4 regions of the Paenibacillus thiaminolyticus genome follow, and region 2 is predicted to be linked to each of the others. Evidence: riboswitches for the same ligand, from Rfam matches in the RefSeq annotation. Region 2 holds a riboswitch; each other region holds the start of a gene.
What was found. Region 2 has a riboswitch for cyclic di-AMP ahead of FLT43_RS23555 (TrkH family potassium uptake protein). Riboswitches for the same ligand answer to the same signal wherever they lie in the genome.
Positions count from the first base shown of each region.

Region 1 (7,776 bases), 1.6 Mb from region 2:
CAGCGAGAGGGCAGGAAGACAGGAAGATTATCATCAAGCTTCCTGCTCTACGAAGAGCGAAGCGGGGTAGACATTGTTGAAAGTCATCAAATCAGTGCTGGTCTTTCTATTGAGCTTGCTGCTGCTAGCGGGCTGCGGTCTGGACAGCAAGCCATCCGCGATTCCGGATTCGGGCAAGCAGGAGCTGACCGGCTTCGAAGAGGTTGCGAACTATATTAAGTCACACCAGCAATTGCCGGATAATTTCATCACGAAGGAGGAAGCCAAGAGGCTGGGCTGGGATGCCCGCCAAGGCAATCTGCACGAGGTTGCGCCAGGTAAAAGCATCGGCGGCGACATATTCCGCAACCGTGAAGGGAAGCTGCCCAAGCAAAAGGGCAGAATCTGGTATGAAGCGGATATCAACTATACGGAGGGCCATCGGGGGAAGGACAGAATTGTATTTTCCAACGACGGGCTGATCTATAAGACCGAAGATCATTATGAGACGTTCGAACCGATAGATTGAGAAAGGGGGGAGCCCGTGCGTAACGTAGTCGTAGAGGGAAGCTCCATCGAGAGCAAGGAGCAACTGCATACATTCCTGCAGGAAGCGCTCGAATTGCCGGAGCATTACGGCCGCAACCTGGACGCGCTATGGGATTGTCTTGCCGGATATGTCGAGCTGCCGCTTACGGTCACCTGGCTGGACTATGAGACAAGCGAGCAAAAATTGGGCGAATACGGCCGGAAGCTGCTCGATCTATTCGAAGAGGCGGCCGAGGAGATCGAAGGATTTTCGTTTGTCGTCCAGGCTTGAATAGACGGACGGAAAGACCGCTCCAGCACATAAAGTAACCGTTTCTGGGTCAAATGGAGGCATCGCCGCAACCATTGACAAGGAGACGGTTTTTTTGTGCATTTCGGGAGCCGGGACCAGTTCGACGAAGCCCGTTTTTTCCGCGAAAAGAGGACGTTCTCCCGCTGAACCAGGATAACAGTGAAAACGCGAGCTACAGCGAGCCCGGTAAAGAAAGCTGCTTCTGTAACCGCTGCCGCTTCCTCTACTCTTGCTAAAAAGGAATTTTTCTGCCTTTCCGCCTCCTTTACAAAGTGTAGAGGCAAGCGTAATATACGATTCATAAATTTCAAATATTTTCATTTCACAATCGCTGAGTTTCCGCAAGGAAAGCGGGGGAACCAACGGTGACGCCTGATCGGTGTGAGAGTCGATCAGCGGCACATGGGGTGAATCCTGAGCGCGGCGCCTAGGGCCGCATCACTCAGGTAGGGCGACTCTCACCGCCCGAATCCGACAGCTAACCTCGTAAGCGTTGTTGAGTGCGGCATTCCGCGATCCGCGGCTGCTGCGCTCATGAGGGAGAGGATGATGAACTTGTGACCATTGCGGCCGCAGGGGGGGTCCTCTGCGGTCTTTTTTATGCCAATTGCACATGATTGTCTGTATCGCTGAATCCCTGCACGGCAGGGAGCGGGGGAACCAACCGGATGTCTGGGCACATTCATGGGGTGAATCCCGGGGCATGCGGCGGCGCGAATGATGCGCCATGTCCCGAGGTAGGGCGACTCTCTCGCCCGAATCCGACAGCTAACCTCGTAAGCGTACCGAGAGAGGCAACGAACGTCGTGAAAGACACGGTTATTTTTGCTGTGCCTGGAAGCCGCGAGAAGAGTTCCTCTTGTTGCCGGCTTCTTTTTTTGTTGCTGTCTCCGGACGAAGAATCGGAGGAGAGAAGAAATGGGTCAACAGGAAGTCGTATTGGTGTCTGCGGCGAATGCCGCAGGCGAAGCGTTCGTCAAGCTGCTGGCGGAGAAGGACATTCCCTTCGCCGCCCTGGCGAACAACCGTGCGGAGCTGAAGCGGATGCGCGCTCTGGGCGCTCGCCATCTCATTATGCTTCATACGGCCGATGAGAAAACATGGGTCATCCCGCAGCTGGCCGTCGGCAAAATCTTTTTGTTCGAACGAAGCTTGAATCTGTGCTGCCGGTACCTGCAAATCTGCCGGATCTGGACGTCGAAGCCGATTTATGTTATTACGGAACATCCAAATCCGCGGCTCGTCTACCGCGGCTTGGGCGCCAACTATGTCATTTATACAGCGAGCCGGAATTATTCGTTCCTGGTAACGGACGATCTGGCCGCTCATTCCTAAGGAGGTATCCGCATGTCCGATCTCGTTATGGCTGTGCTCATTGCTGCGGCATTCGCCCTGTTCTATGGCTTCTTGGCCTGGTGCGGGCGGGTCGTGGATGAAGGAGGAGAGCGAGGATGATCGTTATCGGGATGGTTACTGTCTTTCTCTTCTTATATTTAGGCTACGCTCTGGTTCATCCGGAGAAATTCTGAGGCAGTAGAAGGAAATAAGGGAGGCAACCTCTATGGACTGGCTGCAAATCGCCGTCGTGCTGCTGGCGCTGTTATTGCTGGTGAAGCCGCTTGGCACTTATATATACCATGTGTTCTCCAATGAGCCCAATCGCACGGACCGGCTGTTCGGACCGGTGGAGAACGCGATTTACAGATTGGGCGGGCTTGCCCGCCGTCCGGATATGAGTTGGAAAAAATATATGTTCAGCCTGCTCGCCACGAATCTGATGCTCGTCGCGGTTAGCTACGTTATATTGCGGCTCCAGCATCTGCTGCCGCTCAATCCGAACGGAACGGATCGAATAGAGCACACGCTGGCGTTCAATACGGTCATCAGCTTCATGACCAACACGAATCTGCAGCATTATAGCGGCGAGACGGGATTGTCGTATTTCTCGCAAATGGCGGTCATTACGATGATGATGTTCACTTCCGCCGCAACCGGATTGACGGTGGCAATCGCGTTCATGCGCGGCTTGACGGGCCGGGCTATCGGCAACTTTTTTACCGATTTCGTCAAGGCGCACACGCGCCTTCTCCTGCCGCTCGCCATCGTGATGGCGCTCGTGCTGGGGGCGCTCAAGGTGCCGCAGACGCTGGCTCCGGTGACGGAAGCGGAGACGCTGCAGGGCGGGACGCAGCATATCGCTGCGGGCCCGGTCGCATCGCTTGTGTCCATCAAGCATCTCGGGACGAACGGCGGCGGCTTCTTCGGCGTCAACTCATCGCATCCGTTCGAGAATCCGTCTCCGCTGACGAACGTGCTCGAGATTCTGATGATGTGGTGCATTCCGGCCGCGCTTACGTATACATTCGGCCGCTTCGCGTCGAACCGGAAGCAGGGATGGGTTATTTTTAGCGCGATGTCCATTCTGTTCCTGCTGTTCCTGAGCCTGGCCTACTATGCCGAGAGCGCGGGCAATCCCGCATGGAGCGCGCTCGGGGTGGATGCGTCCCAGGGCAATATGGAAGGCAAGGAGGTACGCTTCGGCATCGCCCAGTCCGCGCTGTTCACGACGGTAACAACTGCCGCGACGACTGGTTCGGTCAACAATATGCACGACACGCTGACCCCGCTGGGCGGATTGGTGCCGCTCGCGCAGATGATGCTGAACTGCGTCTTCGGCGGGGACGGCGTCGGGCTGGTGAACATGCTGATGTATGCGATCCTGGCGGTGTTCCTCGCCGGACTGATGGTCGGGCGCACTCCCGAATTTCTGGGACGGAAGATCGAAGCGAAGGAAATGAAGCTGATTGCGATTGCCATCCTGGCGCATCCGCTGATCATATTGGCGCCGACCGCGATTGCGTTCGTTACCGATCTGGGCCGAGGGGCCATTACGAATCCGGGCTTCCACGGCATTACCCAGGTGCTGTACGAGTATACGTCCTCCGCCGCCAATAATGGTTCGGGCTTCGAAGGGCTGGGGGATAACACGCCGTTCTGGAATCTGTCGACCGGACTCGTCATGCTGCTGGGACGCTATATCTCGATGATCGCTCTGCTTGCCGTGGCCGGATCGCTGCTCCGCAAGCAGCCCGTTCCCGAGACGACCGGCACGTTCCGGACCGATAATAAGCTTTTCGTCGGTATTTTGGTCGGAACGGTGCTTATTATCGGGGCACTTACGTTCCTTCCGGCTGCCGTGCTTGGTCCTATCGCGGAGCATCTGACGCTCCGGAATCTGTGAGGTGAATCGGAAATGAATACGACAAATCGCAAGCGCATGCTGACGAAGGAAATCGTCAAGCAGGCAGGGAAGGACAGCCTTCGGAAGCTGAATCCGGTGACGATGATGAGAAATCCCGTCTTGTTCGTCGTCGAGGCCGGCACCTTCGTTGTCCTGCTGATGCTCTTGTTCCCGGGCTATTTCGGCACGAAGGAAACTATGGGCTTCAATCTGGCCGTGTTCCTGATTCTGCTGTTCACGCTGCTGTTCGCCAATGCCGCAGAGGCGTTGGCGGAAGGGCGGGGCAAGGCCCAGGCGGGCGCTCTGAAAAAATCGAAGGTGGGCATTGTGGCGAACAAGGTTACGGGAGACGGAGTTGCTATGGTGGCCGCATCGGAGCTGCGCAAGGGCGATATCGTCCTCGTCTCGCAAGGGGACGTGATTCCCGGTGACGGAGAAGTTATCGAGGGTCTCGCGTCTGTGGACGAATCCGCGATTACGGGGGAATCGGCTCCCGTAATCAAGGAAGCGGGCGGTGATTTCAGCTCGGTGACCGGCGGCACGCGCGTTGTCAGCGACGCCATCAAGGTACGAATCACGAGCGATCCGGGGGATACGTTCCTGGATCGGATGATCTCGCTCGTTGAAGGAGCGAAGCGGCAGAAGACGCCGAATGAGATCGCGCTCAATACGCTGCTGATCAGCTTGACGCTTATTTTCCTGATTGTGGTTGTCACTCTGGCCCCGATGGCGGCCTACCTGAATATTCAGCTCGATGCGGCGGTTCTCATTGCGCTTCTCGTCTGTCTGATTCCGACGACGATCGGCGGGCTGCTGTCTGCCATCGGGGTAGCCGGCATGGACCGGGTGACGCAGTACAATGTGCTGGCGATGTCCGGGAAAGCGGTGGAGGCCGCAGGGGATATCAACACAATGATCCTCGACAAGACCGGAACGATCACCTTCGGCAACCGGATGGCCAGCGAGTTCGTGCCTGTCGGGAATGAACAGCTGCGCACCGTGGCCGAATGGGCCGCGATTAGCTCCCTGAACGATGATACGCCTGAAGGCCGCTCCGTGCTGGAGTTGATGAAGAAGGAAAATCTTACGTTCGATCCTGCCCTTGCGGAGGGCGGGGAGTGGATTGAATTCAGAGCGGAGACCCGCATGAGCGGCGTCGATCTGAAGGACGGGCGCCAAGTGCGTAAAGGAGCCGTTGATGCAATCAAAAAATGGGCGGCCGCCCAAGGCGGGACGATCCCTGCGGATCTGGACGAGCAGGGGAACCGGATTGCCTCACAGGGCGGCACCCCGCTCGCGGTCACGGTAGACGGGCGGATTGCCGGACTGATTTATTTGAAGGATATGGTGAAGCCGGGCATGCGCGAACGCTTCGAGCAGCTTCGCAAGATGGGTATCAAGACGATCATGTGCACGGGCGACAACCCGCTGACCGCCGCGACCATCGCCGCCGAAGCCGGCGTGGACGACTACATCGCGGAGAGCAAGCCGGAGGACAAGATCGCCGTCATCCGCCGGGAGCAGGCGGCAGGCAAGCTGGTCGCCATGACCGGGGACGGTACGAATGACGCGCCGGCTTTGGCCCAGGCCGATGTGGGGCTGGCGATGAACAGCGGCACGATCGCCGCGAAGGAAGCGGCCAATATGATCGATCTCGATTCCGATCCTTCGAAGATCATCGAAGTGGTAGGGATCGGCAAGCAATTGCTCATGACACGGGGCGCGCTGACCACCTTCAGCATCGCGAACGATATCGCGAAGTATTTCGCGATTATCCCCGCCATGTTCATGGTCGCGATTCCCGAGATGAGGGCGCTGAATGTGATGGGCCTCGGTTCGCCCATGTCGGCCATATTATCGGCATTACTATTTAATGCCGTTATTATTCCGCTGCTGATTCCGCTGGCGATGAAGGGCGTCTCCTATCGTCCGGTGAGCTCCGGACGGCTGCTCAGCCGCAATCTGCTCATCTATGGCCTCGGCGGCGTCGCCGCGCCATTCATCGGCATCAAATTAATCGATCTGGTCGTTCATCTCTGGGTATAACCGAGTCGGGAAGGAAGAGTGAAAAATTATGATGAACCATTCTGTACAGGCGCCACAGGAGCAAGATGCCCGAAGCGGCGTATCGGCTGTCCTTAGCATAGCGCGGCTCAGTCTCGTCTTCATCGTGCTGTGCGGCATTCTCTATCCGCTCGCCTGCACCGGACTGCTGCAGGCCTTGGTGCCGGAGCGCGCCAATGGAAGTCTTATCCGTGACAGCAGCGGAGCCGTCATCGGCTCCGAGCTGATTGGCCAGCCGTACGACGATCCGCGCTATTTCCATGGCCGGATATCGAGCATCGCCTATCAGGCGGAAGCGTCCGGCTCGAATAACTATGCTCCGTCCAATCCGGAGCTGCTGGAACGGATGAAGGCATCCGTCCGCGACTGGGAGCGCGGCAATCCGGCTGATCCGGCCGCTCAGCTTCCGATCGATCTGGTCACCAACTCCGCTTCGGGCCTGGACCCGCATATTACGCCGGAGACGGCACGGGTTCAGATTCCGCGCATCAGCGGCTTGACCGGAATCGCGCCGGCGGAGCTGGAGAAGCTGGTTGGCGAGCATACGGAAGGGCGCGATCTCGGGCTCTTCGGCGAGCCGCGGGTTAATGTACTGGCCCTGAACCTGGATCTCCGGGCGCTGCTGGACCGGTAACGGAGCGGCGCTGCTCTGTTGCCGGTACGCTTATCGCCTTCGCCCAATCAGAAGCAGGGCTTTCCCAAAGGGGGGATCACGCGTGGAAGAACAACGGCGGCAGGCGCCGGATGAACGATTATTGCCGCTCCAGAATCGGAGGCACGGCAGCTTGAAGCTGTATATCGGCCCGGTCGATGGCTGCGGTAAGACGTATGAGCTGCTGCAGGAAGGGCAGCTGCTGAAGCGCCAGGGCGTCAATGTGGCGATCGCGGGCGGCTCAGGATTGGGCGCGGGCTTATACCCGGCGGGCCTGGCGGAATCGGGAGCGGAGCTTGAATCCATTCCCGGCATTCCGTGGCCTCCAGGGAATGCGGGCCAGCAGGATCTCGATGTGGAGGCGATCCTGGCCCGCAATCCGGACGTCCTGCTTGTTGACGGCTTAGCCCACCGCAACCGCCCGGAGGCGCGGCGCTGATCGCGGCTTGATGATATTCGCTGTCTGCTCGCCCATGGCATCAGCATCATTACGACGGTGAATGTCTATGAGCTGGACGGGGCGAATGAGGAGGCCCAGGCCTTGTCGGGCTTTGCGGGCGAAGCCGCGGTAAGCGCCGACGTGCTCGCGCTAGCCGACGAAGTGAGGCTCATCGACGTCACTCCGGAGACGATGATGGCCCGCTTGGCGGCGGCCGAGGGCGTAAGCAGGGAAGGAGCGGCGCTTGCGGGCGCCCCCGCATTCCAGCGCGATCAGGTGGCGCTGCTGCGGGAGCTTGCGCTGCGGCTGGTCGCCAAGGACGCGCACGCTTCGCTCGCGCAGCGCCGGGAAGCGAAGGGGATGGACGGCCCGGCCGGTTCGGCAGAGCGCATCCTCGTCGCCGTGCAGTATCACTGGAACGGCTCCCTCTATATTCGCCGCGGCCAGCAGATATCCAGGCGGCTTAATGGCGATATGCTGGCCGCCGCATTCATTCGGCCGGGGAAGAAGCTGTCCCGGGAGGAGCGCGCCTTCCGGCGCTCGATGCGGAAGCTGACGGA
Region 1 covers NZ_CP041405.1:292,515-300,290, forward strand. Annotated here, with positions in the region: gene FLT43_RS01195 (ribonuclease domain-containing protein) at 77-508, shown strand; gene FLT43_RS01200 (barstar family protein) at 524-799, shown strand; cyclic di-AMP (ydaO/yuaA leader) riboswitch at 1,140-1,328, shown strand; cyclic di-AMP (ydaO/yuaA leader) riboswitch at 1,438-1,619, shown strand; gene FLT43_RS01205 (hypothetical protein) at 1,739-2,155, shown strand; gene FLT43_RS30730 (potassium-transporting ATPase subunit F) at 2,287-2,349, shown strand; gene kdpA (potassium-transporting ATPase subunit KdpA) at 2,382-4,061, shown strand; gene kdpB (potassium-transporting ATPase subunit KdpB) at 4,074-6,107, shown strand; gene kdpC (potassium-transporting ATPase subunit KdpC) at 6,139-6,759, shown strand; partial or broken gene FLT43_RS01230 (universal stress protein) at 6,842-7,776, shown strand, end outside.
Region 1: it holds a riboswitch for cyclic di-AMP, as region 2 does, so the genes downstream of both, FLT43_RS01205 (hypothetical protein) here and FLT43_RS23555 (TrkH family potassium uptake protein) in region 2, are expected to answer to the same signal.

Region 2 (7,776 bases):
GCCATGCGTCCGTCACGATCGGGGCGAGCTTGACGACGCTGCAGACGACGCTGCCGCTGTTTGTTTCTTTATTTGTAGAAAAATATCCGGAAGCGCAATTGAAAACCGTAACCGGCAAGACGCACGAGATCATTTCCTTCATCCGGGATCAAAAGGTTGATGTCGGCTTGGTCGCCGACGCGATCCGCGATCCGAGCCTCGTCTGTCTTCCCCTGTTCTCCGATCATTTGGAACTGGTCATGCCGCGGGAGCATGAGCTGGCCTCCGGCGATCAGGGTTCGATTGCCCGGCTGAACGGTCTCCCGATGCTGCTGTTCTCTAAAGGCACCTGGTACCGCAAGCTGATCGACGACCTGTTCCGGCGCCACCATATCGTTCCCGACATCCGGATGGAGATCGACTCCTTCGAAGCGATCGTCCGCCTGCTGTCTCCCTGCCATGCTGCGGCGCTGCTCCCCAAATCGTACTTGCGCTCCGAATGGCTGGACGACAACGGGCTCGTCGCCATCCATCTGAAGGAGCTGGTGCAGACGGAGCGGATCACGTCGCTTGTCTATGCGAAGCAAGCCGCCCTCAGTCTGACCGCAAGACGGTTCATCGAAGAGACGGCCCGGGCCGCCTCCGGATGGAATGCGCAATCGAAGCAGGAATAGGAGAGGATGCGTCGAATCTAATACTGTTACATATACAGAGACACGAGACCCGATATGTTCATGCATGATGGGGGAAATCTAGGAGGTAGAGAAGATGAAAGTATGCAATCGATGCGGCGAACCGCTGCAAGAGCACGAAGTACATACGTGCCGGGTGCATGAGGGACGCCCAGCAGATGAAACCCAGGCGTCCTCTCCGGATCGGTGGGAGACTGCCGCCGCGGCGGAGCAGCCGTTTCCCGTTCGTCATACGCAGGAACCCGTGCAGCCGACGGATCCAGGTTATGGCTCGCCGAAGACATCCAGGCCGAATATCGACATGGCACGCGTTGTCCGCCTCATGAAGGAGCCTCAGGCGGCAAGCTATATGACGACGGGAGCCGATTATTGGTACGGCGTGATCGGCGCTGCCGCGTCTGCGATCGGATTTGCGCTCTTCGGCTATCTGTTCATTGACCAATTCGCGAAGTTTCTGTTCGGCCCCCTGCCGATCGGACTTGGCAACACGGCTCCGCCGTTTTCATATTTTCTGCAGCTGATGCTGCTCCATCTCGTCGCCTTGGCCGCCCTCTTCGGCTCGCTCTACTTCGTGAACCGCTGGAAAGGCGGTCGGAAGCTCGACGCCAAGACCTTTTTCGTCCAGTTAGCGGCGATGCAGATGCCTTACGGACCTATCTATGCGGTCGCCGGAATCATCTCGCTGCTGTCATTCTATTTATTGGCGCTCTCCATCGCCGGCCTCGCCTGGCTCGTATCGGTCATGATGACCATCTATGAGTCGCTGGAGCAAGCCCAAGTGTCGCGGAATAACCGCTTCGTGTATGTGCTGGCCAGCCTAAGCGGCTATTTCCTGCTCTTACTGATTATGGCCAAAATTCTGTTCTAATCCCGCCCTGCATGCATGCAGCAAAGCCCTCCGCCGGAATGGCCTGGAGGGCTTTATTGCATCTACCTGCGCTTCCCGATCTGATCCTCGAATTGATCGATCTGGGCATTCGTTCCGATGACGACCATGACATCATCGTCCTGGAGGACATCCTCGGCCGATGGAGCGATAATCACGCCGTTCGGCTTATGCAGCGCCACGATGCTGCAGCCGTACCGGGCTCTCGGGTTGACATCCTTGAGCATCTTGCCGCGCAAATTGCCGGGAACACTCAGCTCCGCAATCGTATAGTCCTTGGACAATTCGATATAATCCAGAAGGTTCGGCGATACCAGTTGGTGGGCCACACGGATCCCCATATCCCTTTCCGGATAGATGACCCGATCGACGCCAATCCGCTCCAACACGCGCCCGTGCAGCTCGGACACGGCTTTGGCGACCACTTTTCTGACCCCAAGCTCCTTCATCTGGATACTGACGAGAACGCTCGTCTGCAGATCATTCCCGATAGCGACAATGGCGCAATCGAAATTCCGGATGCCGAGCGAACGAAGAACATCCTCATCCGCCGCATCGGCAACGACGGCATGCGTCAAGACGTTGTTCATCTCCGAGACAACCTCTTCATCCTTATCGATTCCCAGCACCTGATGGCCGAGCTCGACCAGCTCCTGCGCCAGACTCGAACCGAATCTGCCCATCCCCACGACTGCAAATTGCTGTAACTCCATGTTCGTATTGCTCCTTCGCCCATTACTCTTCTTCTATATGGTAATCCCGGAATGCCGGCCTTTTATCCGATCGTAATTTTTCCTTCCGGGTGCTTGAATAGCTCACGTTCGCTTTTTGGGCCTAAGGCATAGGCCAGCGTAATCGGACCCAGCCGCCCCGCGAACATCATCAGGCAGATCAATAATTTGCCGACTACGGTCAAATCGGTCGTCAGGCCCGCCGTTAGTCCGACGGTCCCGAACGCCGAAGTCGTCTCGAACAATATCATCAAAAATGGATGATCCTCGGTCGTGGACAATACCATCGTTACCCCGATCACCATGAACAAGGCCATCAATGTTATCGTGACCGCCTTAAATATCCGGTCTTTGCCCAGCCGATGACGGAAGATTACGATGTCCTCCTTCCCCCGAATCATCGTGATGACGGCGCCGATAAGAATGGCGAACGTCGTCGTCTTGATTCCGCCGCCCGTCGAGCCAGGAGAGGCGCCGATGAACATCAGCACGACCATGAAGAACTGCGTTGCTTGCCGCATCGTGCCGATATCGACCGTATTCGCTCCGGCTGTACGCGGGCTGACCGATTGGAAGAATGCCGCCCACATCTTCTGCCAGCCGTTCAGACTGCCCAGCGTCGCCGGGTTCGTGAATTCGAAGACGAAAATGACGATGGCGCCCAATACGATGAGCAAGCCCGTCATCGTCAGCACGACCTTGGAATGGAGCGCCAGTCTGCGGGTGCGCCGGTATTCCGCTACATCGGACAGGACGATAAAGCCGAGTCCGCCCAGCACGATCAGCAGCATCGAGACGGTATTCACGATCGGGTCGCCGACATACCGGGTCAGGCTGCTGAACGGTCCCGATACGGAGCCGAACAGATCGAAGCCGGCGTTATTGAAAAACGATATCGCGTGAAATATGCCAAAGTACAATGCCTTGCCGAACGGCAGGTCAAATGACCAGCGCAGCGTGAACAGGACCGCCGCTGCACCTTCGATGCTGAAGGCGTACAGCAGCACCTTGCGAATCAGGCGAACGATGCCCTCCATGCTGCCTTGATTCAGCGCTTCCTGCAAAATGAGACGTTCTTTTAACGAAATACGCTTGCGGAAGGCAAGCGCGAACAGCGTCCCCATCGTCATGAAGCCAAGTCCGCCGACCTGAATCAGCGTAATAATGACGATCTGCCCGAACAAGGTGAAATGCGTGCCCGTATCCACCACAACAAGCCCCGTTACGCAAGTTGCCGACGTGGCTGTGAACAGCGCATCGATGAAAGGGAGAGGCTGGCCATCTGAATTGGCTATCGGAAGCATCAGCAGCAGCGCCCCGATGAGAATAATCGTCCCGAACCCCGTCACCAGAATTCGCGGCGGGGTGAGCTTCCACCGGGATGCTTTTTTAATTGATTTCAACGAAATCACCTCATTTTCAGCACGAAAAAAAGCACTGGAACTCCAATGCTAACGCTGGTATCCTGACGTTCAATGCCTACGAGGTTAGCTGACGGATTCGGGCGCGTCCAGGCCGCCCTATTTGCCAAGATCCATAATGCGGATCGGCGCAAAATTCACCCCAATGATCGGGTCCCCCGCTTTCGTAATTCACGAAATTCGGCCGTATTCAATTCATAACGAGATTATATACGTTTCATGACAGGGGCACAAAGTCGATGCAGGCACAAAATAAACAAAAAATATAGGAAAAAGACTTTAAATAGCGCTTACATCCTATCCTAATCTCTCACTGTGTCTTTCGCGCTTTCTATTTCAGCGTGTAGCTGGTTTATTCCATAATTTTCATGCCTGGACTTTACGCCAATGGAGTGGATACAATAATGAAAAGCACCGGAATCGATAACGGAGGTAGCTCTATGCCTGTGTTCCATCATGTAACGAAACGTTTATGGCTGGCTTCGATCATTGGATTTATAGTGTTTGTGCTCCTGCAGATAGTTATTCCCTCGCTTCAGGAAGCGAACCGGACCGGGCCAGAGCAGGAGCGAACGCTTCTTACGAAGCGGCAGGCTGCCGAGCGGGCGGTTGAATTTGTGAAGCGCGAGCCGAGGAGAAGCCGCATCATGCTGTCGGAACAGGAGCCGACGGTCGTCTACCAGACCGACAGACTAATGTCGGGATATATGAACCGGGAGAGGCTGGCCGCCAGCTATGCTCCATGGGACAGCCAGGCCCCGATAGATATTTATCAAGTCCTGCTCGGTGTCACGACACCCGATGGGAACGACATTTTGAAGGTTGATGTACATATGACAAGCGGCAGCATCGTGGGGTATGAATTAGCCGCCATTCCAGAGAGTCCACAATCGGAGGCCCCCGCGCTCGCCGTTGAGAAGGCGCGGCCAATTGCCGACCGCGAGCTGAACGCGCTCGGCTGGGACGTATCCAAGCTGGAACTGCAGGATGATCATTTGTCTAAGGCGGATGAACTGCGTTACTCCGTCAAGCAGGGCGAGATCGGGGCTGCCCGGCTCGAACTAGTCGTTCGCATGCGCTTAGATCGCGTCGTGGCGCTGCATCCCGTCTGGAGCATTCCGTCCGATTACAAGGACATTGATGTGAAGCAGACCGAGACCGCCGGTTCCCTCTATCGTATCGGCTACCGGTGGATGTCGATGGGACTCAGTATGCTTGCGCTGTGGGCTTGCATTTATTACCGGCGGCGGATCCGCTTCGGCTCAGGCACCTTAATCGCTCTGTCGCTCCTGTCATGCGCCATCTCCATGCTCCATATGTGGAATATGATGCCCGGCTTGGTCGTCCTGCAGTTCGGAGTGCCCCGTACGGAGCTGAATCTGAATGTGGCCCTCGTGCTGCAAGGGGCCATTACGGTTACGCAAGGGCTGTTCCTTTATTTTTCGCTGGTGTCGGGCTCTTATTTCTGGAGACAGTCAGGACGAAGCGAGCTGCTGCCGACATGGCGCGATCGGTCATTCGGCACGGTCTTGACCGGGTCATTCCGCCTCGGAACGCTGTATGCGGGCGTACTGCTCGGGGTACAGAGCGTCATCTTCCTGACGCTGGAGACCGGCTTCGGCGCCTGGTCGGCCACCGATGCCTCCATGTCTCCGCTCAATCTGACCGCGCCAGCCCTCTATCCGCTCCTCGCCTGGATGGCGGCGATTTCAGAGGAAGGCGTATTCCGCTGGTTCGGGACCGGCCTGCTGAACCGCTGGATTCGGAACCCTTGGGCAGCCGGGGTCATTCCGACCTTGATCTGGGCCTTCGGCCATGTGACTTATCCGATTTACCCGTACTATTCGCGACCGGTGGAGCTGCTCATAATCGGCCTCCTGTTCCTCGCCATTATGCTGCGCCATGGCTTCTGGACGGCCATGTTCGCCCATCTCATGCTCGACAACGTGCTGATGAGCATCTCTTATCTGCTGGAGGGCACAGCGTCCGGCCTCGGACTTGGCGTATTCTATCTGGCGCTGCCGATGTTGATCGTGTACAGCGTGAGGTATCTCCATCGGTATAGCGCAAGGCTGCCATGAAAAAAGACGTGCGCGGGTTGACCCTGCCAAGCGGCGGTTAACCCGTACACGTCTTATTTATAACAGGCGTCGCGGGACAAGCCCAGCAATGCTGTTTTTCTTTATTTACGATTTCAATTTTACATTTTTGAACGCTTCGGCTTGCTGGCGGATGCCAACCTCGGCCGCGAACCGCTCGATGCTGGAAGCGCCGAAAAATCCGTCGATGCCCGTCGTATGCTCGAAAATATAGCGGGCATCCTCCGGCTCCGCAATCGGACCGCCGTGGCAGATGACCAAAATATCCGGATTCACCGCACGGCCTGCGTCAGCGATGGCTTGGACTTTCTTGGCGCAATCGTCAAGCGAGAGAGCAGTCTTCGCGCCAATCGTCCCTTTGGTCGTCAAGCCCATATGCGCAACCAAAATATCCGCGCCTGCCTTGGCCATCTTCATCGCCTGCTCCTCGTCGAACACATACGGCGTCGTAAGCAGATCAAGCTCATGAGCCTTGCGAATCATGTCCACTTCCAAATCATAGCCCATGCCCGTCTCTTCCAGATTCGCCCGGAAGACGCCGTCGATCAGGCCCACGGTCGGGAAGTTCTGCACGCCTGCGAAGCCTTGCTCCTTCAACTGCTTCAGGAACACATCCATGATGCGGAACGGGTCTGTACCGCATACTCCCGCCAGCACCGGAGCGCGCTTCACGACCGGCAGTACTTCCGCCCCCATATCGACGACGATTTGGTTGGCGTCCCCGTAAGGCATCAATCCCGCGAGAGAGCCCCGGCCGGCCATTCTATATCTTCCCGAGTTGTAAATGATAATCAAATCAACTCCGCCCGCTTCGCCGCTCTTGGCGGAAATCCCCGTTCCTGCTCCGGCGCCCAAGATCATGTCGCCATTGGCTACTTGCGCTTTCAGTTGACTGATGATTTCCTGTCGAGTTTGTTTCATTTTGCATCCTCCTCTTGTGTGCGCTTCCGCATCAGTTCGACTAACTTCCGGGCTGCGGCCAGTGCAAAGCTCTTGTCATTGATGTCCGAATCGAGTTCGATGAGTTCTATGGCATTGCGGTCGATTTCCTGTCTCAGCGTATCGAACAAGGCCTGATCCTCTTCCGGCCCGTAGAATGGCTGTCCTTCCACATCCAGCCCGGATACGCCCTTCAATGGCAGCATGAGCGCAGTCGGAGCAGTCGCCTCGTTCAATTTCCCGGCGATAATTTTGCCCAGCTCTATATTTTCCTCCACGGTCGTTCTCATCAACGTGACGGTCGGATTGTGCTTGTAGAACGTTCGATTCGCGAACTTCTCGGGCACCGTATCGAACGGGCCGAAGTTGACCATGTCCAGCGCTCCTGTCGATACCACTTGAGGCACACGCCCCCGCACGGCCGCCTCAAGCCGGTTCGGTCCGGCATTGAGCACGCCGCCGACCAGCTCGTCGCACCATTCCGTGGTCGTGATATCCAGCACGCCATCGAAGAATCCGGATTCGATCAACCGTTCCATCGTCTTGCCGCCGGCGCCCGTGGCATGGAACACGACCACTTCATAGCCTTGTTCCTCCAGATACTCGCGTGCTTGATTGACGCAAGGCGTCGTCAGCCCGAACATCGTCGCCGCGATGAGCGGCTTTTTCTCCACAGCATGCTCCACCTCGAACTTCAGCATACCGGCTATCGCCATGGCCGCGTTCGTAAATATTTTGGTCGAAATCGAGTTCAGTCCCGACACGTCGACGATAGATGGATACATCATAATATCGCTCGTCCCGACATATTGCGAGACATTTCCGGAAGCGACGGTCGACACCATAATCTTCGGCACGCCGATTGGGAGCGCTCTCATTCCGGGCGTAACGATCGATGTGCCGCCGCTGCCGCCGAAGGAGAGGATTCCATCGAATTTACCTTCCGCGTACAGTCTCGGAATCAGCTTTTCCATGCCCTTCGCGAGTACTTCCGTGGCTAGCGATCGGTCCCGTTTGGAGGCGATTTCA
Region 2 covers NZ_CP041405.1:5,300,315-5,308,090, reverse strand. Annotated here, with positions in the region: gene FLT43_RS23570 (LysR family transcriptional regulator) at 1-653, shown strand, start outside; gene FLT43_RS23565 (hypothetical protein) at 748-1,539, shown strand; gene FLT43_RS23560 (potassium channel family protein) at 1,602-2,270, opposite strand; gene FLT43_RS23555 (TrkH family potassium uptake protein) at 2,333-3,691, opposite strand; cyclic di-AMP (ydaO/yuaA leader) riboswitch at 3,750-3,905, opposite strand; gene FLT43_RS23550 (CPBP family intramembrane glutamic endopeptidase) at 4,150-5,790, shown strand; gene FLT43_RS23545 (phosphoenolpyruvate hydrolase family protein) at 5,896-6,729, opposite strand; gene FLT43_RS23540 (Tm-1-like ATP-binding domain-containing protein) at 6,726-7,776, opposite strand, start outside.

Region 3 (7,776 bases), 1.1 Mb from region 2:
AACGGTTCACTTGCATATATGAGACTCATCCGGAAGAGCAATAGGAGCCTTGCTCAAGTGCAGAAGAGAGAGGCACTGCCATGTGCGCTCTCTTCATCTTTTTGGCCTGCGTCTATTCTTCTCCTTCTCACCCCTTGATCCTCATCTTCTTCCTTCTCTTGTTTCTTCCAGACATTCCTTGACTTTCAACCCGGATTTGCGGAGTATGAAGATAGCTATTGTTATGGTGTACATATCGCGAGCAGCGGTGCCTGGTGTTTATGGGCGATGAATACGATGAAAAAGGAGACATAACATGATTGCATGGTCTCATCGGGACGGTTCCTTCCTGCTTAGAGTGGCGGGAGTGCTGATCCATGACGGGAAGGTGCTGATGCAGCGCAACAAGTCAGGGGATGCATGGGTTCTCCCCGGAGGCAGAGCGGAGTGGAATGAACCGACAGAAGAGGCTGTCATCAGGGAATTTGCCGAGGAATTAGGCATGTGCGTACCGCCAACCAGGCTCGTATGGCTGATCGAAAACTTCAATGCGTACCGGCAGGACGGCTTGCACGAATTCGGTGTATATTATGAAGTCTATGCTTGCCCTGGGGAACAAATCGATATTCCGGATGGCGAATTCATCGGCAAGGAAGCAGCGCCCGTCCTGACCTTCCGGTGGATTGAGCTCGAACAGGTTCCCGATACGGTCATTTATCCGGCCAGTTTGAAGCGGCTGCTTCGATCGATCGGCGAGTTCCGCCATATCGTGAACGATGATCGGAAGGAATATGGCATCGCGGCTGCTGGCACCGTAGAGATTGAAGCTGTGCAGGAGTTGGATCTTGAAGCGATTGGTCCGATGGTTCAGACGAGCGGGCAAGAAGGATATCGGCATATCGCGCGCCTGGCTGATGAATATCGGAGCGGGATCAATCAGTTCCGCAAGCGGGGAGAAGCCCTGTTTGTCGCCAAGGTGAACGGTTATCTGGCAGGGATATGCGGACTTAACCAGCAGACTGGCGCTGAACGCCGAACGGGAAGAGTGCGCCGAATGTATGTGCTGCCTGCCTATCGGAGACAGGGTGTGGGCAAGCGGCTGGTAGAGTCAGTAATTGATTATGCCCGTAGGCGTTACGATGAGCTCATATTGTATACGGACAGCAAGCGGGCAGCGGATTTCTACACGGCGCTGGGCTTTGCGCCAACAACCGGGATGAAGCACTGCACTCATCTGCTGTATTTGAATAAGCCCGAGTATGAGTAGATAGATACCTATTGGTATAGAGTCAAGAATTCCGGGACATGAACGTGAGCTGGCTCTTCAGGCAGATCCGGCCTCTTCCAGACCGAACGGTCTGGAAGAGTGGGTCGTGTGCTTCTCTGCCGGAATTATCTCGCAATCTGCAAGTGTTGGGCCGACTCGTCCCATGACTTTCATAGAGTATCCCTGTTCGATGTGCCAGTGGAGAACCGGGGGAACAACGACGTACAGTGAGGTGCGGAATGAACAGAACGTTATTGCATGAAGCCAAAGAGGTGGCGGTGAGCGCGGCGCAAGCGGCCGGGACGCTCATCAAACGGCGCTTCGACACGATGTACAAGGTGGATGAGAAAGGAGATGCCGGCGATGTCGTGACGGAGGCCGATTATGAAGCCGAACAGGCCATCGTGGGAGCGATCGAACGGAAATTTCCGGATCACCGCATCCTTAGCGAAGAGGCAGGCCAACTGGGTCAGGATAGCGACTGGCTGTGGCTCGTTGATCCGCTGGACGGAACGAATAATTATGTGATCGGCCTTCCGGTCTTTGCTGTCTCGATTACGCTGTTGTACCGGGAAGAGCCGGTACTTGGAGTCATCTATGAGCCGATGCCTGACCGGCTCTACATTGCCGTCAAGGGAGAAGGGATGACCCTGAATGGCGAGCCTGTTCGAATGCGGAGGCATGATCGCGAGCTGCAGCGGGCGACAGCCGGCTGGATTCAGGGGCACGCTGTGGGGCATGAACAGACTGCTGTCCAATTACGCCAGAAGCTGGATCAGTCCTGCAAGCGGATGCTGAGCCTGTGGGCGCCGACCCTGGTGTGGTGCATGCTCGCCAGAGGCATGATCGACGTCATCGTGCTCTATAATTCCGAAGGGGAGGATCTGTATTCCGGCGTATTGATGGTCCAGGAAGCGGGCGGACAGGTGATGGACTTCCAGGGCCGGCCGTTCCGCACGATGTGCAAGGAGCCATACTTGATTGCCTGCTCCCCTGAAGCCGGTGAACATTGGCTGGAGCTTGTGCGGCAAGGAATGCAGGATCAGAAGGCATAGCTCACTGAAGCGCCATGCCAGTACAGGCATGATTTAGATGTGAAGGGGTGAACTGATGACCATGATGGACTGGGATTTATCCGAATATGAAGATCCGACATTATATGATCTCGAAAATCAGGGCAATCCTGAGCTGCCGATGCTTCTCGCATGGGCCAAGAAACTGGAAATAGAGGGGAAACCGGTACTGGATCTGGCATGCGGAACGGGACGAACCGCCATTCCGCTGGCGGAGGCGGGTTATTCCGTGATTGGAGTGGATCTGCATGCGGGTATGCTGGAGCAAGCCCGACGCAAGACTCCGGCCGAGGCGAATATCCGCTGGGTGCAGCAGGATCTGACGCAGCTTCAACTGCCGGAACATTCGCCGCTGGCTTATATGACCGGGAACGCATTTCAGCATTTTCTGACCAATGAATTGCAGAACCGGCTGCTTCAATCGATCCGCAGCGTATTGACGCCGGAAGGCATCCTGCTCTTCGATACCAGATTCCCGGCGGCCGAGGAGCTTCTTCAGCCGCCCGTAGAGGAATATTGGCGGACCATCGAGATCGGGCCGGAGCATCGATGTGAAGTATATACAATTGCCACGTATGATCCTATTGCCCAGGTTCAGCATTACACGACGATCCGGCGTTTTATCGAAGGGGAGGAGCTGCGTGAAGAACGCAAAACAACGATAGATCTGCGTTATACGTATCCGCAGGAACTGGCCCGCACGCTGGAAGTGAACGGCTTTGAACTGCTTCATTTGTATGGAGGCTGGTCCGGCGCATCCTTACATCCTTCCTTTCCTTCGATGGTGGCGGTGTGCCGGAGAATATAAGGGGGCGAGCGTATATCATATCCGCTCCCCGCATTTTTCGATGGAAGGAGACTCGCGCCGCTCCTTGGTCATGCTGGATGATGAATGGTATATCAGCATCCGGTTACTCCCGGATTACGTCTCGTGCCGGGATTACAGGTATACATTCCGGTTCCCGGGAAGGGATGATACCGTGTTGAGCAGTTCCGGGCACTACTTGCCTGGAATCAGTATGTTCGATCTGGATGACACGGCCTTCGTCCGGCTATCTGCTCTCGATTACGCGCTCCGGTTCGATGAGAATGTCGCGTATATTGTGGAATTAGCTTCGAAGCCGATGTGACCTGAAAAGGAGGAAGCGATGTCTTATATTAGAGGCTTGAATCATTTCTGTTTTTCTGTATCGGATCTGGAGGCTTCGATCGCGTTCTATCGCGATATTCTGGAAGGCAAGCTGCTAGCCGTCGGGAGACGGCTGGCTTATTTCGACTGCCACGGCTTGTGGATTGCACTGAATCAGGAGGAGGTAGACCGTTCCCGGCAGCCGGTTACCTACACGCACATCGCGTTCAGCATCGATGAGGAGGATTATGAGGCGGTGCGCCAGAAGCTGCTTGCTTACGGAGTCATGGTGCTTGCTGGACGGGAACGGTCACAAGAGGATAAGCAGTCGATTTATTTTCTCGATCCTGATAATCACTGCTTCGAGTTCCATACGGGGACGCTTGGCGATCGGCTGCAATATTACCGTGCCAGCAAGCCGCATATTCAATTTTTTGATTCATAGACAGAAGAATGGAGGGCAGAGGCACAATGCAACAACCGCATATTGTTCCCTATTCCGAAGTCTGGAAAGCCGATGTGGAGCGGCTATGCGCCAGAATCTGGGGACCGGAACGGCAGCAGTACCGGTATGGGGGATCTGTAGAGTTGGACGCGGGAGGCACGAAGGAGCCCTCATCGTATGTAGCGCTGCTTGGCGATCAAGTGCTTGGATTTTGCACCATGTGGCGCAATCTGTTCCACCCGATGGCATTGTATTTCACCGTCGCTGTACGGCCCGGCTGGGAGAGAAGAGGGATTGGAGGGCGGCTGCCAGATCATCTTGAACAAGACAGGGAGGAGAAAAGTTATGAAACCGACAACCATTTATCTCGTGCGCCACGGCCAGACGGAATGGAACCTGGAGCATCGAATGCAGGGGCATCAGGATTCTCCCTTGACCGAGCTGGGTGTCCGCCAAGCGGTCTGGCTGGGTGAGGCGCTGCGGCATGAGACTATCGATGCGATATATGCGAGTCCCAGCGGAAGGGCGTACCGGACCGCCGAGTTGATACGGAGGGAGCGCGATGTTCCGGTTCAGCGCTGCGACGAACTGAAGGAGATTCATCTTGGCGTATGGGAAGGACAGACGCAGGCGTCAGTGCAGGAGCGGGATCCGGATCAGTACGATCTGTTTTGGAAAAACCCGGGCCAATTCAGGATTGAAGGCGGCGAGACATTCCATGAAGTTCGGGAGCGGGCTTTAGGGCGGCTATTGACCATTGTGCGTGACCATCCGGGCCAATCGGTCTTGATAGTGACTCATACGGTCGTGGTGAAGCTATTGATGGCTTACGCGGAGAACCGCCCTCTTCATCTGCTGTGGGAGCTTCCCTACATTCATCCGGCATGCCTATGCAAGCTGCATTTCAAGGACGGGGAAGCCAGCATTCTACTGCATGGCGACACTTCTCATTACCAGGAAGCCCGCGAGGCGGAAGCCTGGTAATCGCATGTGCGCAAGCATTCGTGAAGAAGTCTCAACGGTACACCAGAATGTACAGCAGTAAGGATGTGAGCAGGCTCGGTGTGCCTAGCAGCCATAGCGTGGCGACGAAGCCTGCGCCTTGACTGGCGTTGTGCTCCCTGTTGTACTCTGGTTGTCTAAAACCGTCGGACATCATGCCGGCGAACCCGCACAGCCCGAGACCAATCCAACCCGTAATGTTGAATAATTGATATAGATCATCCTCAATGAGTGAATACAATCCGGCCGCGGCGACGATCAGCACTCCCAAAATAATTCGAATAATCATAGGCACCTCTATATCATCTTATTCGAAGAACCGAATTTTACTATAATACATTTTGGCGGTATTTGGTAGATCAGTGATGGTGAAGGATGGATAGTTTTTATAACAACGAGGGTGTTATCTGAATGCTCGCAGATCGCGGAGCAGCGTGATTCTCGGGATGCAGAGGCTCGGGAAATGCGGCGCTAGTAAACTTTTTTAGGTGTCAAAAAGGTTACAAAGAGGTAACAAAATCTTAATCTAGTGCCATATATTATAGCATGATCTCTCCTACTATTCGTGTTACGATGTGTACGAAATCGAATCAAGCCGAAGCTCGGAAGAGCGCGGGGGAACCAACTTCTGGGGTGAAGGCGCAGATTTGCGTCAGGGGTGACCTCTTTGACCCGAACCCGACAGCTAACCTCGTAGGCTGCAAAGGGAGAGATGCAATTTATGAAGAATACACTCAAAAAAGTCGCAGTAACCAGTGCCATTGCGCTAGCTCCGGTCCTGGTGGCCGGTTCCGCCTTCGCAGCGCCGCAGACAGATGCGGTGCAGGCGCAAAGCCCGAATTGCTATATGGTCAAAGTTAATGGTGTCAATGCGAAGGCCATCATTCCGGATCCGGCGAAGTCCGCGGATTGGCAATCTTGGTTGGACAACCTGATGAAGGAATGGAATAACCAAGCCAATAACGGCAGCCAGCAGCCGACGGATAAAGATCCAGGCAGCGTGGTCAACAAGCCGGAATCCAAGCCAGCGCCTGCTCCTGCTGAACCGAAGCCGGCTCAGCCAGCGCCAAGCACGGGTAATGGCTCGGCAACGGAGAAGTCCGACTTCGCGAATCAAGTGGTGGATCTGGTCAACAAGGAACGGGCCAAAGCCGGCCTGAATCCCCTTAAATCGGACGAGAAACTGACGAAGGTAGCGATGATTAAGGCGCAAGATATGTATGACAACAACTATTTTGACCATCAATCGCCGACGCTTGGTTCGCCGTTCGATCTGATGAGAGCGCAGGACGTTCAATACCGCACGGCTGGCGAGAACATTGCCAAAGGCCAGCGTACGCCTGAAGAAGTTATGAACGCTTGGATGAACAGCCAAGGTCATCGCCAAAACATTTTGAATTCTAATTATACAGCGATTGGGGTCGCGTACTACAATGGCGTATGGGTTCAAGAGTTTACCGGCTAACAAGAAAATAGCGCAAAGCTGCAGCGGCACCGGGAGAAGGTGCCGCTTTTGTCGCGTTCCGGTTGACGCTGGCTCTGAAAGGGCATTATATTCTTGATTACTGCAACTTCCGATGCCTGCAGATCGTCAGGTAAAATATAGGAGGATGCGTTCATGCATTCATTCCGATATTCGCGAAGGGAGTAGATTGAGATGAAGAAGTTAAGTACGCTTGCCCTTGGGTTGTTCATTGCCGGCATGATGGTCCTTCCGGCAGGAACACACGCTGAACCCCGGACGATTGAGCCCGACAACATAGAAGCAGCGATCAACGAGCTGAGCCGGGCTGATCTGGCGGTCCTGCTGACCGAACTCTTCGGTCTGGATACGAAAAAGACGAGCACGTCATTCGCGGATGCGGCCGATCACTGGGCCACGGCGCAAGGGGCCATTCCCGCCGTCATCGAGGCGGGGCTTATGAAGGGAACGGACGCCACTCATTTCCAGCCGGATCGAAGCGTAACCTATCAGGAGCTGATCGCTGCGCTCGTACGGGGATACCAGCTTGACGAGATTGCCGTGCCGGCGTTCGATCAGGCGGAGTCATCGCCGTACAAGAGCTCGGCCTGGGCGGACCGCTATATTCATGCGGCCGTATCCCTGTCGCTCGTGACAGGGGAGCTTGACTTCCGAGAGCCGATCTCGGAGCTAGCGGCCAAGAAGCTGGCGAAGCAGTTCCAGCAGGCGGTCCAGCTTCCGCAGCTGGAGTCCAAGCTGGAGGTCGGCCGCAGCAAGCAAGGTGAGGCGCTGCTGACGTTCACCGTAACCAATGTATCGCATGAAGAGATGGTTCTTCTGTTCGGCTCCTCGCAGCGCTATGATGTGAAGGTAACCGACTCGGCGGGCAGACTGGTGTATCAGGCCTCGAAGGACAAAGTTTATTTAACCGTATTGGGAGAGGAGACGGTCCTTCCCGGGAAATCGTTGACATACCGTGAGCCTGTGAATCTGAAGCCAGGTCAAACCTATACGGTCGAGTTCTGGCTGGTGACCGAACAAAAAGCGTACTTGAAGCAGGAAATCCAATTCTAAAAGCAGAAACGCGGACTTAGGCCTTCTAACCGGACATCCGGCATGAAGGCTTTTTGTCGTCAACTGAGCGGAACGGATAGAAGCATATTGCCGCCTTCAGGACTTGCTTTTACAATAAGATCAGATAAAATAAAACTTTGTCCATACAAGGCATACGATGGAGATCTGTCCATATGGATAGGATAGAAGGAAGGAGGGAGGGCCATGGCTTTTGGCGCCCGGGTGTTAAAGACGGGGATCGCCGTAACGCTCGCCTTATACATCAGTCAATATTTTCAATTCAAAACGCCGGTAATTGCCGCAGTAGCGGCCATCTTCGCCATGCAGCCGTCCATCTACCGGTCA
Region 3 covers NZ_CP041405.1:6,424,441-6,432,216, forward strand. Annotated here, with positions in the region: gene FLT43_RS28280 (GNAT family N-acetyltransferase) at 1-44, shown strand, start outside; gene FLT43_RS28285 (GNAT family N-acetyltransferase) at 296-1,246, shown strand; gene FLT43_RS28290 (inositol monophosphatase family protein) at 1,486-2,301, shown strand; gene FLT43_RS28295 (class I SAM-dependent methyltransferase) at 2,357-3,127, shown strand; gene FLT43_RS28300 (hypothetical protein) at 3,192-3,449, shown strand; gene fosB (metallothiol transferase FosB) at 3,468-3,893, shown strand; gene FLT43_RS30960 (GNAT family N-acetyltransferase) at 3,920-4,366, shown strand; gene FLT43_RS28315 (histidine phosphatase family protein) at 4,263-4,877, shown strand; gene FLT43_RS28320 (hypothetical protein) at 4,909-5,184, opposite strand; cyclic di-AMP (ydaO/yuaA leader) riboswitch at 5,479-5,610, shown strand; gene FLT43_RS28325 (CAP domain-containing protein) at 5,617-6,360, shown strand; gene FLT43_RS28330 (BsuPI-related putative proteinase inhibitor) at 6,553-7,431, shown strand; gene FLT43_RS28335 (FUSC family protein) at 7,636-7,776, shown strand, end outside.
Region 3: it holds a riboswitch for cyclic di-AMP, as region 2 does, so the genes downstream of both, FLT43_RS28325 (CAP domain-containing protein) here and FLT43_RS23555 (TrkH family potassium uptake protein) in region 2, are expected to answer to the same signal.

Region 4 (7,776 bases), 1.4 Mb from region 2:
AGATCGATCTGAAAAATGCGAAGTCGAACCACGGCAACTCCGGCTTCACTCCGGAAGAGCGGGACAAGATGACCCGGCTGCTGGATGTCGGATTCACCGATACGTTCCGGCATCGCTATCCGGAACGGACGGATGCTTATACCTGGTGGTCGTTCATGCCGAAGGTGCGTGAACGGAATATTGGCTGGCGCATTGATTATTTCCTTGTCTCCGCCCGCTTGAATGAATATATCGAGGACGCGAAGATTGATGCGGCTATTACCGGCAGCGATCACTGCCCCGTCATCCTGGAGATGGAGGATATCCTGGCGGAAGCGCCGAAGCGTTCATAAATCTGATATTACAGATGTGCCGCAGCGTGAAGCTGCGGTTTTTTGCATGCCGGAGTGCTTGCGTTGCTGCTGCAGCAGTCCTATGAAGCATGTCGAGCCGCCGCGTTTCATATCGCGGATCAAGAACCTCGTATCATTGCCGGCTGAATTCCTGCGAATTTACAGCAATTTCTCGCTTTGGATGACGAATCCGATACAATTCCTGCACAGCGGCAGCTTTTCTCGATCGATCTTACAATTCGGGCAGAAATGACCCAAAATTGATGTAGATTTGCAGGACTCTCTTCTTCGTTAAAACGATGGCGGTAAAAAGCTGCGTTTTTGCCGGATTTTTTCCAGTTGAGCGCACGGGGCATGCTCCTGGCGTCAACATCCGGGGATAAGCGGAGAGCAGCTTGTCCGAAAACGGAGGTGGCCATGTTCACTTGGGGTCCCGATCCACACGAATCACAAGCCTGCAGTAACTAGCCGAACAAGGCAGCTTCAGCCGAACATACGAAATCCCTGCGAGCCCTGGGACATCGCACGGATTATCAAGAAATCAGCACCGAAATCCGGCATAATGACAGTAGAAGAACGAACAGAGAGTAGGGGATGAGATGAACGACTATCGAAGAATTCAAGCGGCGATCGAGTATATTGAAGAACGTCTCCAAGAAGAGCTGGACATTGCTGATATCGCCGCCCAAGCGTGGTACTCACCGTTTCATTTCCAACGCATGTTCCGGGCCATCTCCGGCTTCACGGTTCAGGAGTATATCCGCAAGCGGAGATTGTCGGAAGCGGCCCTGGCGCTGAGAAGTACCGGCCAGAGCATACTGGACATTGCGCTGGCCTATCAGTACAAGTCTCAGGAGGGATTTACCCGCGCCTTCGAGAACTGCTTCGGCATCTCGCCAGGCAAGTACCGGAAGGCGGATCTGGCCAGTTCGCGCCAGGACAAAATAAATTTCATCGACGATCCGTCAATCCGAAAGGGGAATGATGCTATGATGAAGCCAATCATTGCAGACTTGCCGGCCAAGGCGATTGTAGGATATGCTTACCGGACGAGCTTGAATGATGACCGGCACTATGCGGAGATTCCAGGATTCTACCGGGAGTTCGGAGAATCTCAGCGCTATGCGCGCATTCCCAGCCCGGCGGCGCCCAACATGGCGTATGGCGTGTCCTGTGAGTTCGAGGACAGTGGCGAGTTTACATTCGTCGTCGGTGAGGAGGTCCAGCCCGGCATCGATGACGGCCAATTGGAGCCTAGTTATGTTCATATGCAGCTTCCGGCAGGGACCTATGCGGAGTTCAAGGCATACGGGCCAGCGCATACCGTGCAGAAGATCCGCGATTATATTTACGGCACCTGGCTCCCCCAGTCGAACTATGATCGCAGGGAGGGGCCCGATGTCGAGGTGACGGACGTGATGAAGTCTTCTTACCCGGACGAGATGAGAATCAAAATCTATATACCGATATGCGGCAGGGAGAGGCAGAAGTAACCGGCATACGAAGCAGCGGCGGAGCAGGAAGCTCCGCCGCTGAACGTATCGGGATCGCGCCGCCGGGGCGGCGCTTGTTAGTAAGAGATGACAGATCACACCTCATGCGTACACCCTCCCGATGCTCGTCGGGTATGGGGAAATCAGTCAGACGAGGCTGACAGACAGCTATCGTGAACAGGCGCTTGGTTAAACAGGGGATTAGAGCTCGGTTAGGCTTTGTTGGACACGGAAGCTCCGTTGTCCTCCGCCGAAGCGGCGGGAGCCTCTTCTTCCGTCTTTTCTTTTCTTCTCCAGACTATAACCGCCGGTCCTAGCAGGAGAATGCCGAACTTGACGGCCTGGAAGACGGTTCCGGCTGCGGAGGGCTCGTCATCGGCGATGGTGTTGCCGCTTTTGGTCGTGAATTCGCCGATCGACAGGCTGACGGTGTACCCGACAATTCCTTGGTAACCCGTCACTTCCAGCAAGTATTCATCGACGATTTCATTAACCGCATCCTTGATCTCTGCATTGGTGCCCGTGAGCATACCGGCATTGACCATCTCGGTCTTGACTTCATGTTTCAATAACGCCATGCCGGTGAACAGATTAGCGGTAATGGCTGCGATACTCAGCAGAACACCGAACAAGATGGCGGTGCTTTTTTTCTTGAATACCCATATCGTGAACAGATACAGACATCCGGCAACAATCAACGGGTAAATCGGAATAATGTCGGACCAACTCTTAGTTACCCATGCATAGGCGCCACCGGCCACCATGCTCGCGACCAGGGCGATAATTACTTTGACAGCGTTCACTTTCTCATGACCCCATTTCTTATCTTTTTCTTTTTGGAGACCTGCCCCGCACCCAAGCGCCGCATACCGATTGGCGCCCTTCGATTTCCCAACCTGTCTCACTGGTGAGGGACCAACATGGAGGATAAAATTGTCATACCTAAATCGTTTATCGGCAGCCCAAGTGTTTCCATGAACTGGACCTAAGTCGGGTTTCGTTTACTTCGTCGGACCGGAGATGGATGTGGCGCAGCGTGATATACTGAAGCAGACTAATCAGGCGGACCGCGTGTTCGTCTGTAAAAACAGGCGATTATTAGGAGAAGAGATATGAGAAAACTTACCGGGGTATTGTTAATCATTGCCGGAATCATCGGAGTCGTGTTCATGTTCAATCCGGCTATGGCGGATAAGTCTGGCGAATGGCTCTCCCAAGCGGGAGACAGTCTGCTCAACACGGCGGCCAAGGAGGTACATATCGAGAAGTCGATTGATGCGGCCGGGATTAAAAATGTAACCGTCGAAACGGGAAGCGTGGATGTACAGCTGATTCCGGGCAGCACGGACGATATTGTCACCCGCTTGCATGGCCGGGTCAGCAACAATGATGCGGATAGCATTGACCTGAAGGTGACCCCGACAGGTGATACGCTTCAATTGAGCGTTCAACTGCCTGACGGCGTGAATTTCGGCGTTCACATTTTCGATGTCAAGCTGACGGTCGAACTGCCGGAACAGCAGTGGAATGGGCTTCAAGTCGCGGTAGGGAGCGGCAATGTGGAAGCGGAACGTCTCAATAGTGCTTTAATGGAAGTCAGTACGGGAAGCGGCAATATCCGCATCAACGGGATCGAGGCACGGACTGCCGCACTGCAGGCCGGATCGGGAGATATTACGACGGGGGACGTCCACGCTGAATCCTTCACGGTTCAGACGAAGAGCGGCAATATCCGCATCCAAGATATCGAAGCGGTTGAGATGGAAGCCATCGCTTCCTCCGGCAACCTTCGAGTGGAGAAGTATGAGTCCAACGTGTTGAACTTCCGTACGAGCAGCGGAAATGCGAAATTATCGGACGGACATGCAAAGCTGAACGGCGAATCGGACTCGGGCAACATTACGATTGAAGCGGATGAGCTGCGGTACGATGCGGATCTGAAGGCGTCCAGCGGCAATGTAACAGTCAGCCTGAGCAAGGAGCCGTCAGACTTGGCGGTGGACTTCAGCGGAGGCTCGGGCAGCGGCCGCATCCGTTGGGACGGCATGCGCTACGAGGAGCAGGACAAGAATAACCATACGGTAAGCGGGGCATTCGGTGATGGCGGAACGATGCTGAAGGTACGCACCCGTTCCGGAGAATTCACATTGGGCGAATAAACGACTTTCTATCAGACCTGAACAAACTTTTAGCCTCTTTTCAGTTTGGTTTCAGGTTGGATGAACATACTAGTACCAACGTCGGCATAAGGAGGTGGATACTCATGAAGCGGACTCCAGCCGTAGCAGCATGGACGACCCTCATGCTTCTGCTGCTTGCCTCTCCGGCCGCGGCAGAAGCGGGAAGCGCCAACGAAGCGGCCCAATGGCAGCCTTTCGGACAGGTCGTGTCGGATATTGTACAGCCGGCGAACGCGGCGGACAAGAGCAGTTCCCGGGAAGCGGCCGATACGGAAAAGGAATTGGAGCAGATTAAGACGCAGATGCAAGAATTGCGCCAGCAGATGAAATCGCTGCACGAGAAAAAAATTCAGCTGCTTGCGAAGAAGCATGGCATTGCGACGGAAGGCAAGACCAGCAAGCAGATTCGACAAGAGTTGAGGGAAAAGTTGGGCAAGGAAGGCAGACTGTTCCACGAGAAACATCGCAATATGGAACGTCATGGCGAATGATTGCCAGTCCTGCTGAAGATAGACCAATAGGAGAGTAACCAAGAGCTCTGTTCGGCCCGATCAGACTGCCTTGTCAAGCAAGGCAGTCTGCATTCATTCTTACAGGTAGAGGGTGGCTGACTCATCTGGATTCAAGTTGAGTTTCCAGTGCGGAAAAACGGGGTAAATCATGGATAGAATCCTTTCTCTAGTGACAATGACCAGAACGTGGCCGGGGCCGCGAGCATATGATTTAAAGTCCAGATTCATCTTCTTCTACAGATAAATGTAAAAACCCGATAAGCAGCGAATATTCGCTTCCCATCGGGTTAGGTAACCAACATATAAATGATTGCGGTACTATTCTTCTGTAGCGTAGGTGGTGTATTCCTTCTCGCTCATGACGCGACGGGCACCAACATAACGCTTCTCATAATAATCCATGCTCAACTCATCAATGCGCGTGCCTTTGTTCGTCGAGGCATGAGCGAACTTGCCGTCTCCGACGTAGATGCCGACATGCGACACGCCATTGCCGCCGCTGGTGTCAAAAAAGACCAGATCGCCAGGACGAAGATCGCTCTTGCTCACCTTCTCGCCAACTTCGAACTGGGAAGTAGACGAACGCGGCAGATCGATGCTGAATTTGTCGAATACGTACTTCGTGAAGCCAGAACAGTCGAAGCCACTGGTTGTCGAACCGCCATACATGTAAGAAATACCCATCAAATCGTCAATCGTAGAATCCATCTTCGTAGCTGCAAATGCGCTTCCTGCGCTGAAAGAGAATAAGAGGCTAAGCCCCAATGCAGCAGATACCAGCTTCTTCTTCAAATGATAAAGCCCCTTCCTTGCCTGCGAGGTTAGCTGAAGGGTTCGGTTGAAGGTCCCCTATGATCTCTGATCGAAGCGAATGAGATCAATTCACCCAAAAAACTGGTTCCCCCGCTTTCCGGCCAATCCGGAAATTCGGCATCCTTTGTCTAAGATTCAGGTTCAATGATATGTAACAAAAATGCAAGAGATCTTGCCGCTTTCATGACAAAGTTGTAATAAATCTACGACTTATTGTAACAGACCTTTTTCGCTTTGACAAATACTTTTTGTCCATAAATACCAAAAAAACTTGCCCGGATCGCCACCACGTGACGAAATGGACAAGTTTTTTGGAATTCAGGGCGAGTATGAATTTCTATCGGACAGAAATAGCCTCTTTCTCTCGTCTTATTTCTCTTCCGTTCCCGATTGCTGCCATACCGAATAACGAGAGGACAATCCCCATAACTGGAGCAGCGTACGGACAGCAGGGAACGCCTGCTGTAGAATGAGCGCCGTCAGTCCCGTCCAAAACATGGCCGCCGCAGTGAACAGAAGACCGGTCAGCAGGGCGATACCGGCGAATATGGCAGACAAGCCCAGCAGCGGAGCCATCCGTCGAATTCCTTGCAGGAGCGCATGCAGGATAGAGAGCTCTGAGGCGGCCCCGAATTGCATCGACAGGAACAACTGGCGGACAACCCACGCGCCAAGCAGCCACAAGGCAGCGTAAGGCACGATGTCGGTCATCACGGCCGCCAGCGTCGGACCATCGGCGAACTGGCGCACGGCATGCGGAATGAACCAGTAGGCAGGAAGCACGATAAGCATGGTCTCGAGCCAGTAGAGGAGCAGCATCGGCTTCCAGATCGATTTGATTCCCTCGAAAAAAGCAAGCCCCGACCCGGATTGCCGGGCCATGGAATAGAATACGCCGGCTCGAATGAATGGCGTCAGCAGCAGACGGATGAAGATAAAGGCGGCCACCGTCCACAGAAAGGGCAAGTAATCATTCGTCTTCATCAGAATGAACTGGCTCTCTGCCAGGAACAGCCGTGCCGTCATCTCGGTCGGCGCGGGATCGGGGTACCGCTGCAGGACGGGGAGCACCGCGCCGTCAATGAAGCGATAGACGAAGAAGCCCCATAATAATTGATATAAGAAGAGGAGGACTGCGATATAGATATGCTCCTTCACCCAGGACAGACCATGACTCATATAGGCTTTCATTCGATTCACCACCCCACTGCGCTCGAGATCATTTCAAGCAATTTGACGATGGATAGATTGACGCGGGTGCGGACGGGCTCCTCCACATGCGCCTTCATATAATTGTTGATATGCTTATTCTCCACGACAATCGTATAGAGCGGGTCGATCATGACCCAGTCCAGCGGCGCCGTATGGTTGAGCCGGTATTGCATCCGTTCGCCGTCTCCGTTCCACACCTTGCGGGTGCTGGTGCCGTCCGCGAAGTGGAATACAATCGGCACGCTCGGATAATCGGCGCCCTTCTTCACGATATGAACCGTGGCCTCGTAGCGGGGGGCTCCCTCGTTGTCCAGAACGCGGGTGTCGATCCCCTCGACAGCGAAGTCCGCCATCTGGTTCCCATACACATATTGATTGAAGAAATCGGTCCATTTCCGCTTGGTGACCTGCTCGACGACACGCTGGAAATCTGCGGTCGTCGGATGCTTGAAGCGGTACTTCTGCGTGTACGTCCGCATGATACGGTGCATCGTCTTTTCGCCCACCTGCTTCTCGATGGCGAGCAGGACCAGCTTGGAACGCATGTACACATTTTCGGCATAATGTCTGTGGTCTTTGTATTCCCACGCTGCCAGCTTGAGCGGAGCCGGGTCCGTCATATAGCTCCCTTCCACGGCCAGATTCGGCGCGACCCCGAATTCATGCTCCATCAGCTTGTCTTCGGCATAGGAGGTGAAGCCCTCGTCCAGCCACGCTTCCTCGAATTCATTGGAGGCGAGCAGCCCGTAGAAATATTGGTGGCCGATCTCATGAACGACGGTTCGTTCCAGATTGTAGCCCGGACTGTCATCTTCCGCACCGAAGGCGGTGATAAGCGTCGGATATTCCATCCCGCCTGCACCGTTGGCCGCCTTGGGCGGCACGACGATGGACAGGGTCGAATACGGATATGAGCCATACCATTCGCTGAACTTGGAGAGCGCGGCCTTCGCTGCATACAGATATCGTTCCTTCAAATTCTCATGCTTCGGATCGAGATAGAGCTTGATGCGCACGCCCGGCACATTCGGCGCTGAGAATGGTTCCTCTACATAGATGAAGTTCGGCGAGGCGGCCCACCCGAAATCATGAACATCATCCGCATAGAACTGATACGTCTTGCGGCCGTTCGCCAATATCGGCGTCTTCGTAGGGAAGCCGGTCGCAGCGACAGTATACGTGTCGGGAACTTCAATCTTGACGCTGTAAATGCCATAATTGGCGTAAAACTCGG
Region 4 covers NZ_CP041405.1:3,937,059-3,944,834, forward strand. Annotated here, with positions in the region: gene FLT43_RS17540 (exodeoxyribonuclease III) at 1-332, shown strand, start outside; gene FLT43_RS17545 (effector binding domain-containing protein) at 932-1,825, shown strand; gene FLT43_RS17550 (hypothetical protein) at 2,038-2,730, opposite strand; gene FLT43_RS17555 (DUF4097 family beta strand repeat-containing protein) at 2,938-3,984, shown strand; gene FLT43_RS17560 (serine protease) at 4,089-4,496, shown strand; gene FLT43_RS17565 (C40 family peptidase) at 4,836-5,309, opposite strand; cyclic di-AMP (ydaO/yuaA leader) riboswitch at 5,313-5,460, opposite strand; gene FLT43_RS17570 (carbamoyl transferase) at 5,700-6,521, opposite strand; gene FLT43_RS17575 (M1 family metallopeptidase) at 6,527-7,776, opposite strand, start outside.
Region 4: it holds a riboswitch for cyclic di-AMP, as region 2 does, so the genes downstream of both, FLT43_RS17565 (C40 family peptidase) here and FLT43_RS23555 (TrkH family potassium uptake protein) in region 2, are expected to answer to the same signal.